4 regions of the Alkalihalobacillus sp. NPDC127517 genome follow, and region 1 is predicted to be linked to each of the others. Evidence: predicted binding sites of a transcription regulator. Region 1 holds the regulator's gene; each other region holds the start of a gene.

What was found. Region 1 encodes LexA, which represses DNA repair genes until DNA is damaged. Its sites were predicted from a motif close to CGAACATATGTTCG; they were not measured.
Region 2: the regulator LexA is predicted to act here: its motif matches at 1,923-1,936, upstream of ACQKKO_RS13210 (WYL domain-containing protein).
Region 3: the regulator LexA is predicted to act here: its motif matches at 1,395-1,408, upstream of ruvA (Holliday junction branch migration protein RuvA).
Region 4: the regulator LexA is predicted to act here: its motif matches at 1,724-1,737, upstream of parE (DNA topoisomerase IV subunit B).

What each region holds. Positions count from the first base shown of each region.
Region 1 covers NZ_JBNNQX010000010.1:130,765-133,964, forward strand. The annotation lists gene ACQKKO_RS14955 (carbohydrate ABC transporter permease) at 1-330, shown strand, start outside; gene ACQKKO_RS14960 (carbohydrate ABC transporter permease) at 317-1,204, shown strand; gene lexA (transcriptional repressor LexA) at 1,411-2,040, opposite strand; gene ACQKKO_RS14970 (hypothetical protein) at 2,192-2,422, shown strand; gene ACQKKO_RS14975 (YneB family resolvase-like protein) at 2,403-3,080, shown strand; gene ACQKKO_RS14980 (DUF896 domain-containing protein) at 3,167-3,200, shown strand, end outside.
Region 2 covers NZ_JBNNQX010000009.1:10,729-13,928, forward strand. The annotation lists gene lepB (signal peptidase I) at 1-359, shown strand, start outside; gene yidD (membrane protein insertion efficiency factor YidD) at 395-655, opposite strand; partial or broken gene ACQKKO_RS13205 (M15 family metallopeptidase) at 775-1,594, opposite strand; gene ACQKKO_RS13210 (WYL domain-containing protein) at 1,670-1,894, opposite strand; gene ACQKKO_RS13215 (right-handed parallel beta-helix repeat-containing protein) at 2,040-3,200, shown strand, end outside.
Region 3 covers NZ_JBNNQX010000009.1:122,798-125,997, reverse strand. The annotation lists gene ruvB (Holliday junction branch migration DNA helicase RuvB) at 1-748, opposite strand, end outside; gene ruvA (Holliday junction branch migration protein RuvA) at 767-1,375, opposite strand; gene ACQKKO_RS13790 (hypothetical protein) at 1,510-1,764, shown strand; gene ACQKKO_RS13785 (response regulator aspartate phosphatase) at 1,957-3,036, opposite strand; gene ACQKKO_RS13780 (metallophosphoesterase) at 3,200-3,200, shown strand, end outside.
Region 4 covers NZ_JBNNQX010000002.1:144,345-147,544, forward strand. The annotation lists gene ACQKKO_RS02660 (ABC transporter permease/substrate-binding protein) at 1-1,089, shown strand, start outside; gene ACQKKO_RS02665 (CoA-binding protein) at 1,152-1,565, shown strand; gene parE (DNA topoisomerase IV subunit B) at 1,784-3,200, shown strand, end outside.

The DNA of each region.
Region 1 (3,200 bases):
GAAGCAGCTGATATTGATGGTGCGTCATCGATTCAAAAATTCTTGCATATTACCTTTCCACTACTCTCGCCAACAACGTTTTTTGTTGCCATTATGTCAGTAATTGGCTCCTTTCAAGTATTCGACCAAGCCTATGTTATGACTCAGGGGGGCCCAGGTAAGGCGAGTTATACACTTGTTTATCATATTTATGAGACGGCTTTTGGACGGACGGCTTTTGGTCCAAGTACAGCTTCAGCTATGGTACTGTTTATGATTATCCTGATGTTCACACTGATTCAATTTTCAGTCTCAAGAAAGTGGGTGCACTATGAAGATGGAGGAAGGTAAAACAACGATTGAACAACAACCACCAAAACAAGTGCGTCAAATAAAGAAATCTAAAATACGACCATCTCAAATCGTCCTCCACCTTGCATTGATTATTGGATCACTTTTGATGGCAGGTCCATTTATTTGGATGGCATTAAGTAGCTTAAAATCATTTGAGCAAATCTTTGCCGTTCCACCTGTCTGGATTCCAGATCCATTTATGTGGAGTAATATCACAGATTCATTAAGTGCGATGCCGTTTGGTCGAGCTTATTTTAATAGCTTTTATATTTCATTTGTTGTTGTATTTAGTCAGTTGCTCACATGCTCAATGGCTGCATATGCATTTGCAAAGATTAAGTTTCCAGGATCTCGCTTTTTATTTGTCGCATTTCTAGCAACCATGATGGTTCCAATGCAAGTGACTCTAATCCCTTTATATATCATTATGGATACGATCGGCTGGGTGAACAGTCACCTATCCATTCTCGTACCAAATGCTTTATTTAACGCTTTTGGCGTTTTCCTGCTCAGACAATTTATTATGGGGATTCCAAAAGAGATGGAAGAAGCAGCTGTTATGGACGGAGCAAACCCGCTTTATATTTATTGGAAAATCATTCTGCCACTTGTAAGACCGGCTCTAGCAGCATTCGGGATCTTCTCGTTTATCGGGATATGGAACAACTTTATCCAGCCGTTAGTCTTTTTAAGTGATCAGGATTTATATACGGTACCGTTATTACTAGCAACATTTAAAGGACTATATGTGACAAACTGGCCACTTATGATGGCAGGAGCAACCATTTCTGTTATTCCGGTTCTCGTCATTTATGTATTTGCCCAACGACAAATCATTGAGGGAATTGCATTAACAGGTGTGAAAGGGTAAACCCTATACAAATCAAGGAGCCAGGTTTTCCAAATGGAGAACCTGGCTACATGTCTTTAAAGAATTGGATAAGCAAATAAAACATCTTGTCTGATAGAACAAGTAATAATAAAATTTCACGTACCGTATTATATAACGTTTCTAAAATAAGAGGCAAGGACAAAAAAACAAGCTGACTAGTGAGGTCAGCTTGTTTAATGAGAAAATTAATGAATCGTCCGAAAGACACCAATCACTTTTCCTAAAATCGTAACAGATGAAAGAATGATCGGTTCCATTGATGCATTCTCAGGTTGAAGTCGAATTCGATCTTTTTCCTTAAAGAAGCGTTTAACCGTTGCTTCATTTTCATCTGTCATGGCAACGATAATGTCTCCGTTATTAGCAGTCTGCTGCTGTCTAACAATCACCATGTCACCATCGTAGATTCCAGCCTCAATCATACTTTCCCCTTCAATTACTAACACATATGTATTGTCATCAGCCGTCATATGCTCTGGAAGAGGCAAGTAATCTTCAATACTTTCAATCGCAGTAATAGGAAGACCAGCGGTAACCTTACCGATGATGGGTGCATAGCTTGCTTGACGCTTAGGATTTTCGCTAGCCCCTACCATTTCTTCTAAATCTAGTACTTCAATTGCTCTAGGTTTAGTAGGATCGCGACGGATGTAGCCTTTTTTCTCAAGTCTTGATAAATGACCATGAACTGTAGAACTTGATGCGAGCCCAACTGCTTCGCCGATTTCACGTACAGAAGGTGGATAACCTTTTTTGCGGACTTCTACTTTTATAAATCCAAGAATTTCTTCCTGACGTTTAGAAAGCTTTGTCATTCTATTACACTCCTCTAACGTTTCCTTTGTATTTAAATCCTACCATACGAACATATGTAACGCAAACATAAGTTCTGAAAAGATAGTTGACACAAACGAATGTTCCCTTTAATATAAAAGGCGAACAAACATTCTATTAGAGGTGAGCGATATGAGTAAGAAATGGACAGGACAGGAATTCTTTTTACTTGGAGCAGCCATCATTACATTAGGCCTTATGTATATAACGATTTTACTTCCAAATGACCAAATGGATCAGCAAATTGTTGATCGTGTTGACGAACAATATGATAATGTTGTAGAAAGGGTACCAGCAGCAAATGTGGATTACGCGTATAAATTTAGTAATGGAGTAAAAAGTGATGGAAAAACGGACAAATAGGGTCATTATTTATAGTAGAGTAAGTACGGAAAAAGAAGAGCAGCAAACATCACTTGAAAGACAAGAGCAAGAACTTGCCGCAATGGTTAAAGAAAAGCAATGGTCACTTGTTCGTTCCATTAAAGAGAAAGCTAGTGGGTATGAAATTGATCGAGAAGAAATGTTAACGATTCTTGATCTAGCTAAAGAAAAAGCGTTTGATATTTTATTAATACAAGACGAAACAAGATTAGCTAGGGGACATGCTCGTATGGCACTCCTCTATCAGCTAAAGAAATTTGGTATCCATATCTTCACTTTACAGGATCATGAACAGTTGCAACTATCAGAAGCTGATGAGATGGTTTTAAGTATTGTTTCTATTGTTGAGGAATATCAAAGAAAGCTTCATAATTTAAAGATCCGTAGAGGGATGAAGCGAGCGATGGCAGATGGCTACCACCCTGAACAGAACTTTTCAAGCTTAGGCGGAGGCGGACGAGACCGTTTGGATGTTCCGTTACAAGAAATCATTCGTTTAAGAGAAAGAGGACTGGCTTTTTATGATATTTCTGCAACATTAAAAGGGCTTGGATATAATTTGTCAAAAGCAACTGTGCATCGCCGGTATCAAGAGTATATGAAACAAAAAGAGGTAGAGTCTAATGCCAGCAATTAACCTCTGAGCAGTGAAGTTGAAGGTTTTTATCTTACGTGATAACATAATGATCAAATTGAGTTGTATCTAGAAAGTGAGTGTTCATCATGCTACACCAAGATAAATTAAATCGTATTAATC
Region 2 (3,200 bases), on a different contig from region 1:
TTGGGGAACCAAAGCATGATGATTTAATTGTTTTTCATGCGACAGAAGAGGAAGATTATATTAAGCGTGTGATTGGTTTGCCAGGTGATACGATTCGGGTAGAGAATGACATTCTCTATATAAATGATGAAGAAGTGTCAGAGCCCTATTTAGATGAAGTCAAACCAGGACCTGGAAAGTATACAGAGGACTTTGACGAGATTGTTGTACCTGATGGACATGTTTTTGTCATGGGAGATAATCGTCCAAGTAGTCTTGATAGTCGTCGGATTGGGCCAGTGAGTGAAGATCAAATTGTTGGAAAAGTTGATTTGCGCTTTTGGCCGTTACCTGAGTTTTCATTTATGGGAAATAAATAAGTAAAAGCCGGAATCCACTTGTGATTCCGGCTTTTTTAATGGTGATGCTGGCATGTATGAGAAGCAGATTCCTCTTCATCTTCCTCTCCTGGAGGCATGTCAATTCCACCTGGGTGAAAGGGATGACATTTAGCTAATCGTTTCAGTAGAAGCCACGATCCTTTTGCTGCACCATATCTTGTAAAGACCGTTGCTCCGTACTGCGAGCAAGTCGGGTAAAAGCGGCACGTTGGTGGTGTGTAGCGGGAGATAAACCGCCGATAAAACCGAATGATGGCTAAGATGAGTTGTTTCAAATGAACCTTCCTCCTAATGAGTAAAGGCTCGCAACGAGCGAGCCACACACATTATATTTCTTTCACCAAATCAAAGAATTCTTCAAGAGCTAATTGATTCTCATAAATCTCAATTGCTGCTTCTCCTACATAACGAAGATGCCAAGGCTCATAGCCGTATCCGGTGATTTCTTCTTTATCCTTTTGATAGCGAATAATGAAGCCAAAATGATGAGCATTCTCTGAAAGCCATTGACCTTCTTTTGTATCCTCATATTCCTGGACAAGACTATAGTTCACACTTGCACTTGAAACATCCATCGCAAGCCCCGATTGATGTTCACTACTTCCAGGGTTTGCGACAAATTCTTGATCAGGGCCAGACTTCGACACAGCTTGATCATAAAGCTCTTGTTGACGGTCATAAGAACGGTAACCTGAAACGGCAGCTAGTTCAATATTTTCCTCATTTGCAGCTCCAAATAGTGCCTCTAGAGCTCCAGCCGCTTCTTCGCGCATATAACTCTTAGGGATATCCTGATGACCATAAGAAAATTTCACATCAGGAATCACAAGATCCTCTGGTTCGTAGTCACTAGGTAACAAAAAGTCGTGATTCACAAAGGTTAAGATATTATCTGGATTTTGAATAATGGCTTGTCCATCAACTTCTTCAATGTCATTAAAATAGTCTGAGGGAAGAGACATAGTTTCTTCGTCAAAAGGTTCTTCTTCCTCTTCTTCAGTTGATTCGTTTTCATCCTCAGTTTTAGTTGAATCATCAGGTGCTGGTTGATGTTCTGTTTGGTCTTGTTGTTCATTCGATGGATTTGAATCGTCAGTTGACGACTGCTGGTCATCTTGTGAGCACGCACTAACCATTATGGCACTTAGTGCTACAATGAATAACCATTTGTTCTTCTTCATAAGTACATACCTGCCTAACTTAGTTTCTTTCATCTATATATATGATTATACCACACGGCTTATCTGTTCAAAAGCCAGCTACATAAGGATAGCCAGCTTTTTGTTGGTTTATCCGGACTTTGAGTAACGTTGTGTAACTGGCGCATAGGAAAGAATACGATCTAAGGAAAAACGCCTCATTTGCTTCTTGTGATGGCAATATGCAGAGAGAATCCCATTCGAGATGGACTCTGGTGTGATGACTCGATGACTGATTTCATTTGACTTTGAAAGGTACATAAGCTCAATCCGTGTTCTACTTAAACACATTTTTGTTAGCTGAGACGTATACACGTCATCACCTCCTTTAACAAAGTATATGCGAACATAAGTTCTTGAACAACTCTATTTACTCAATTGGAATACATTTCTTTATTGATTCAACTTGGACAGCAAAATGGTATTTGCCTTATAATGAGGGCTAAGTGAGGTGGATTGTATGGAAGCCATAACCGTGTCTCAGAAAATCTTGTCAAAATATAAAAATGTAAAACAAGCACTTGAGCTTGTTGAAGAGGGTGGAACGATTCGCCTTGATAAAGCCACATATAAAGGAAAGTATTTTATACATAAATCAGTAACGATTTGCGGTGCGTATACAAAAGACTCCGTTGTTTTAGAAGGCTCCTTTGTTATTAAAAATGGAGCCAAGGTAACCATTAAAAATATGACTCTTCAAGATGATGAAGTTGGTATCTTTGTTCAAGAGGGATCTCTAATTCTTGAGAACTGTGATATCAATCGAATGAGTGAATCAGCCCTTATGGTGAAGAAGAGTTGCCAAGCCACGTTACGAGATGTCATCATCCAAAATAATCAACACGCGCTTCTTTCCCAAGGGAAAGTGCAGATGCATTTTTGTGCACTATCAAACCAACAATCTACGCAAGTGATTCTTTACCCGGGTGCTGACTTAAAATCAAAGCATACGCATATACTTCAAGGAAAAAAAGAAGCCATGCTCCTAAAGGGGCAAACAAACGTAACGCTTGAAGACTGCTCCATCTTTGGTCATTCTGGAGAGTACGCTCAAATTCGTGTGCAAAAGGATGCAGAGCTTAATGTTTTGTCCAGTCGTATTTACGAAGGCGGCAATGGGGGGATTGACGTTCAAGGTGGCAGCTTGCTAATGAATGATGTGGAACTATATAAAAATGTAGGCACACAAATTCAGCTTGAAGACAGCACGGCAACGATTAGTCATTCAACGATGCATAGTTCAGATATTGGATGTGTGATTAGTAATGGCTCCACCCTTAATCTTCATCAATCGCGCCTGTCCGCTCACCTGCAAGCTCAGCTTCACGTAAGGGGTGGTGCCCTTCATGCGAAGCACTGTTCTATTCTAAGTGGGAAAAGTAACGCCATTCTTGTGACTGAATGCGGCGAGGCACATATAGCTGATAGTGAAATTGCCGATCATTTTCTACCACAGATTTGTGTATCCGAACAAGGCCATGCCCGGTTGGAACGCTCCTCCATTCATCATGGTGAGCATTATGGTGTGTGGTTAACTGAACAATCTTCTGCGAGTATTCTTCAATCAAACATCTATGGCCATCAGCAAATTCAAGTGGTTGTAGCGGGAGAGAGCTATTTA
Region 3 (3,200 bases), on a different contig from region 1:
CAAGGGCACCCGTTGCTAGTTCATACGTAATAATTCCTTCACCATCTACCTGTGCGAAGTCACGTACTCTTTTTAACAAACGGTTAGCAATTCTTGGTGTGCCTCTCGCACGACGTGCCAGCTCTTCTGCGGCACCTTCTTCAAGCTCCGTCACAAAAATATCAGCTGTACGCCGGATAATGTCCGCTAACTCGTTTTCGTTATAATATTCTAATCGTTCAACGACTCCAAATCGATCACGAAGCGGCGCAGAAATCATTCCCGCCCGAGTAGTCGCACCAACCAAAGTAAACGGCGGCAAATCAAGTCGAACAGACCTGGCCGTTGGTCCTTGCCCAATCACAATATCTAAACAAAAATCTTCCATCGCTGGATACAGTACTTCTTCAACAGAGCGATTCAATCGGTGAATCTCGTCTATGAACAACACATCACCCGGTTCAAGAGCCGTAAGAATCGCTGCTAAATCTCCCGGTCGCTCAATCGCAGGACCAGAGGTTGTTCGCATTTGTACGCCCATTTCCGAGGCAATAATGGCCGATAATGTTGTTTTACCTAATCCAGGTGGTCCGTGTAACAACACATGGTCCAAGCTCTCTTCTCGCATCTTAGCCGCTTGAATATAGACCTCAAGGTTACGTTTAACCTTTTCCTGACCAATGTATTGACTAAAGCTCAGGGGCCTAATTCCGCCCTCAATTGAATCCTCCAACGGTTGGCTTTCGGCTGAAACTAAGCGTTCTTCCATTTGCTCACGCTCCTTTCTTTAACGTTTAAGGAGAAGTTGAAGCGCCTTTTTAATATACTCATCAATTTCTAACGTTTCCTCTTCTAGCTTAGGTCTAATTTTCTTTAATTCTCGATCTACATATCCAAGTGCTTTCAGAGCTTCAAATGCTTCATCTAAGGCATCTGTTTTTGGCTCGCTATATGGTGTGAATAAGTTTGGCTCTTTAGATGGCATTTCATCGGTAAAATCAATCAGCTTTCCTTTTAGATCTAAAATAATCTGTCTGGCTGTCTTTTTACCTACACCAGGGAATCGAGTGAGTAGAGCTTCATCCTCTTCCTCAATGGCTGCTACCACATGTTCTGGCTGACCTGATGCACAAATGGCTAGCGCTCCTTTTGGTCCTATACCAGAAACGTTTAGAAGCTTTTCAAAAAGCGTACGCTCCTTACGCGTCGGAAAGCCGAATAGACGAATCTGGTCTTCTCTCACATAATGATGTGTAAAGATCTGAATCGTCTTATGTAGCTCGTGTTGATATATATATGGGTTAGGACAATATAACTGATAGCCAAGCCCATGATGATCAACGACCACATACTGTGTGTCGATTGCAACAAGTGTTCCTTTTACGTAATCAATCAAAAGTAGAACCTCTCCTATGCGAACATTTATTTCTATTTTAGCACATACCCCTTGTTCGGTCACACCAGAATTCAGGTGTGAATACGCGCGAAACGGGTATGGAAGCATATGGATGAAACGAAAGGAGACTGCTCATGTTTAGACGGGATATGGAAAATGCCTTAATGACACTCCAGCCTAAGGAACGTTTTTACCGAACATTACTCTTAGTTCCGTTTATTCTCATTCTAGTTGCCCTGATCTTTATTGTGCCAGGAGGAAACTGGAATCTCCCTGTAAAAATCATTGTCTCTGGCATTATGATTGCCTTAGTAATATGGCGCTTAATCGTTAATTTCCGAAGAGCAAAAGCACAGCTCGAGCTTGAAAAAGAAGAAAAAAGCAAATAAAAAGCGTCCTCGCGAAAGGACGTTAAAAAGGAAATACAACCTATGGTTTCTATCTTCCAGTATCGACTTTACCTGTAATGCTTACATCCTGGACCGAATTGTTATCAGCAGCATGCACATGGTGAGAGAATCCTGTTGAAATACCGATTAACAAAATGGTCAAACAAAGTGCGCTTGTCCATTTCTTAATAGTTAATCACTCCCTAGTGTAAATTGAAGAACATTCATATCACGAGCTATCTTCATATACTTCAACGCCAATTCAAAATCTCCTCTTTTTTCATAAAAATAGGCGATTTCCTCGCAAACCTCTGACGCATCAAAATATAATTCTTCTTGGATTAGCATTTGAACGCCTTTATTTACAGCTTCCTCGTCAGGATTGACATGTAGATGGCGACAGATTAAACATCTTGCTTGATATTCAACGTTTTTATGTTCAAATGCTAACTCTTCTGCTTCCAAAAGCAAGCTCTCGGCACCTTTTTCTCCTAAACGTAATGTAATAAAAGCCAGGTCTGCTTTTGTTTTTATACTGACAATTGATTCTTTATGATCTGGAATGGCAAGAGCCTTCTCCATATAATACTTTGCTTCCTCTTGAAGGTTTTGCCGTAATCGATTAATTCCAAGCCCTCGTACAATGAGAGAATGCGCATAAGGAAGATCAAAAGAATCTTTCATAATACGTTGGTATCTGACTTCCGCTTCATCATATCGAACAATTTCCGTGTCAATGGCCGCTAAAACGAGTTCAGCGTATAGAACCTTTTCTCTATATGATTCATCTTTTAAGAAGATGGACAATGCCATTTCCAAATAGGAAACGGCAAATGTATATTGATTAATTCGGTAATACCCTTCACCGATTCGTTGATAAAATTCGGCCCGTTCATAATCATCTGTCACATGCTCAAGCAAGGCCTCGGCCCTTACATACAATCGGATCGCTGATTTAAAACGATTATGATAAAATTCGTTTTGACCGTTCATAAAATAGTACAAAAACTCTAAAAAGGGGTCAGGTTGATGTATGGTCACAACAGATGAATCTGAGTGATTTCCACTTCTAGACTCTTGTAGTAACAGTTGATGTCTGAATTCCAGCAATGAATAGTAGGCCAAGACTTTATCACTTTGTTCCATGTCTGATAGCATCATTGTAATTTCTTCTTTTATAGCAATGGATTTATCTATCTCTCTAGCGATCATAAAGCTATACCATTCTGCGCACTTTGCTCCAACCATAGCCGCCGATATTGCTGTTCTCAAACAACCACCTCCCTGCATCTATTATACCGGTAAAATTTTCATATTGACAATCACTAAGTTTTGGAAAATCTTCACTTTTTCTTGCTTGTTCATTCTATCCTGTATGACTAACATTCGTTATACTAATTAAGAATCATAGAACGTAAATGTCAGGAGAATATGAA
Region 4 (3,200 bases), on a different contig from region 1:
GTTCTGATTGTTGGGACAGCAACGCTTGCTGCATTAATTGGAGCTGGTGGTCTGGGAGATTTAATTATGACCGGCATTCAGCGATCAAATAATGAGTACATTTTACTCGGTGCGATTCCAGCGGCTTTGTTAGCTTTATTATTTGATGGTATCTTACGTTTTACAGAAAAGCTGAGCAAACGACATTCGTATAAACCAGTTGTTGCAGTTATCGGATTATCACTTGCTATTATCTTTGTCCCAATGATTGCTGGAAGAGGTGCTATCGGACCGGATCTTGTTGTTGGTGGGAAGATGGGAGCCGAGCCTGAGATTGTTGGAAATATGTATAAGCATTTGATTGAAGAGCAGACTGATCTTACAGTACAAGTTCAAGGAAACTTAGGTGCGACTGATTTCGTTTTTAATGCCTTACGAGTTGGTGATATTGACGTCTATCCTGAATTCTCTGGTACGATTGTAGGAGAACTACTCGCATTAGATGACTTTAGCTATGATCCTGACGAAGCGTATCAACAAGCAAAAGAAGGAATTTATGATGAATATCAATTCCGTTTCCTGGAGCCAATGTTATATAACAACACGTATGCGATTGCTGTTCCTAGAGACAAAGCTTACGAACAAGGAATCGAAACAATCTCAGATCTAAATACAGTAAAAGATGACTGGGCATTCGGATTCTCTTTCGAATTCATCGATCGTCAGGACGGTTATGCAGGATTCCCTGAACGGTATGGATTTGAGCTTAGTGACGTAACTTCTTTAGATGTTTCAGCAGGATTTCGTGCGATTGAAAGTGGAGACATTGAAGGGACCGATGTCTTTTCTACTGATCCACAAATTGTGGAGAACGATCTACTTGTGTTAGAGGATGACCAAAACTTGTTCCCTCCGTACCAAGGTGCACCATTGATTCGTGAGGAAACGTTAGATAAGTATCCTGAGATCGAAAACATTCTTAATCAGCTTGCTGGAAAAATTTCAGAACAAGATATTCAGGAATTAAATTATCTAGTCGATATTGAAGACGAGAACCCAAGTGATGTAGCAATGGACTATCTTGTTGAAATCGGTCTATTAGAGAACTAATGAGTGCAAATGTACTTTTTAGGGTATGATGGTTGTACACGTGATACGAAAGGAATGATACAATGTCTATTGAAAACCCATCGAATCAAGCGATTACTAATATTCTTCACACAAGTAAGCGAATTGCTGTTGTAGGACTTTCAGACAATCCCGAGAGAACCTCTTACATGGTTTCAGAGGCGATGCAAAAAGCAGGCTATGAGATCATTCCAGTGAATCCTACGATTGATGAAGCATTAGGTGTAAAAGCCGTTTCCACACTCCATGAAATAGACGGCGACATCGATATTGTGAATGTTTTTAGGAGAAGCGAGTTTCTCCCTGACATTGCAAAAGAAACGGTTGAAGTTGGAGCGAATGTCTTCTGGTCACAGCTTGGTGTGGTGAACCAAGAAGCCTATGACTATTTAAGAGAACATAACATCGCAACGGTAATGGATCGTTGTATTAAAGTAGAACACGCAAAGTTTAAATAACGGATCGGGGAGGGTGCCAATAAGGTATCCTCCCTCACTAAACCTCTTTTATTTTGATGCAATACACCCTAGTATGTGGAAGAATTAAAATAATAAAAATAGAAAAGAACCTTGATATAACTGAAATAACCTTTAGAATGAACTTATAACTATAGCAAGAAACGTATGTTCGGTTTTTGTGCTACAATAGTAGCAGCACGTTGAAAGGGGTTCAAACTTTGGCAAAATCTCAAATAGAATATAATGATGATGCGATACAAGTATTAGAAGGATTAGAAGCCGTACGTAAACGACCGGGGATGTATATCGGAAGTACGGATGCACGTGGCTTACACCATTTGATCTATGAAATTTTAGATAACGCTGTTGACGAAGCAATGGCGGGATTCGGTGATTACATAAAAGTAACTCTTCATTCAGACGGAAGTGTCTCGGTTCTCGATAATGGGCGTGGAATGCCTGTTGGAATGCATAAGATGGGTAAACCAACGCCTGAGGTAATTTTAACCGTTCTTCATGCAGGAGGTAAATTTGGTCAAGGCGGGTATGCAACAAGTGGAGGCTTACATGGTGTAGGTGCCTCTGTTGTTAATGCGCTTTCTGAATGGTTGATTGTTGATATTCGACGTGATGGCGAACTGTATCAGCAACAATTTAAAGATGGTGGGAAACCAGCAACAACACTTGAGAAAAAAGGGAATACACGAAAGTCGGGAACGGTTGTTCGTTTTAAACCTGATCCGACCATTTTCTCAACAACCACATTTAATACGGAGACTCTTTCAGAGCGTTTACGTGAGGCGGCGTTTTTACTAAAAGGACTTACGATTGAACTTGAAGATGAGCGCGGATCTGAAACTCTTCAAGAAATCTTTTTCTTTGAAACGGGAATTGAAGCCTTTGTTAAGTATTTGAATGAAGGAAAAGAATCACTACATCCAGTCATTTCATTTAGCGGTGAGCAAAACGGAATTGAAATGGAGATGTCCTTTCAGTTCCATGATGCCTATACAGAGAATGTGTTAAGCTTTGTAAACCATGTGCGTACGAGAGACGGCGGAACACATGAGCTCGGTGCTAAGTCAGCTATGACTCGAAGCTTTAACGAACATGCAAGAAAACTAAAGCTTCTTAAAGAAAAGGATAAGAACTTAGAAGGTGCAGATATCCGTGAAGGGTTTACAGCCATTATTTCCGTGCGTGTTCCTGAAGCAAAGCTGCAATTTGAAGGTCAAACCAAAAGTAAGCTTGGAACACCAGAAGCACGCTCCGTGTTAGATAGTGTGGTGTCTGAGAAGCTTGCGTATTTCTTTGAAGAGAATCCGGATATTGGGACAAGTTTGATTCGAAAAGCCATTAAAGCGTCTCAAGCCCGTGAAGCAGCCAGAAAAGCGCGTGAGGATTCACGTAATGGCAAACGTAAAAAACGCGATGTCTTATTAAGTGGGAAGTTAACACCTGCACAATCACGTAATCCAAAGCGAAATGAACTATATCTTGTTGAGGGTGATTCAGCTGGTGGTTCAGCAAAACAAGGACGCGACCGTAAATTCCAGGCCGTTCTTCCGCTCCGTGGAAAGGTCATCAACACGGAAAAAGCAAAGCTAGATGATATTATGAAAAACGAAGAAATTC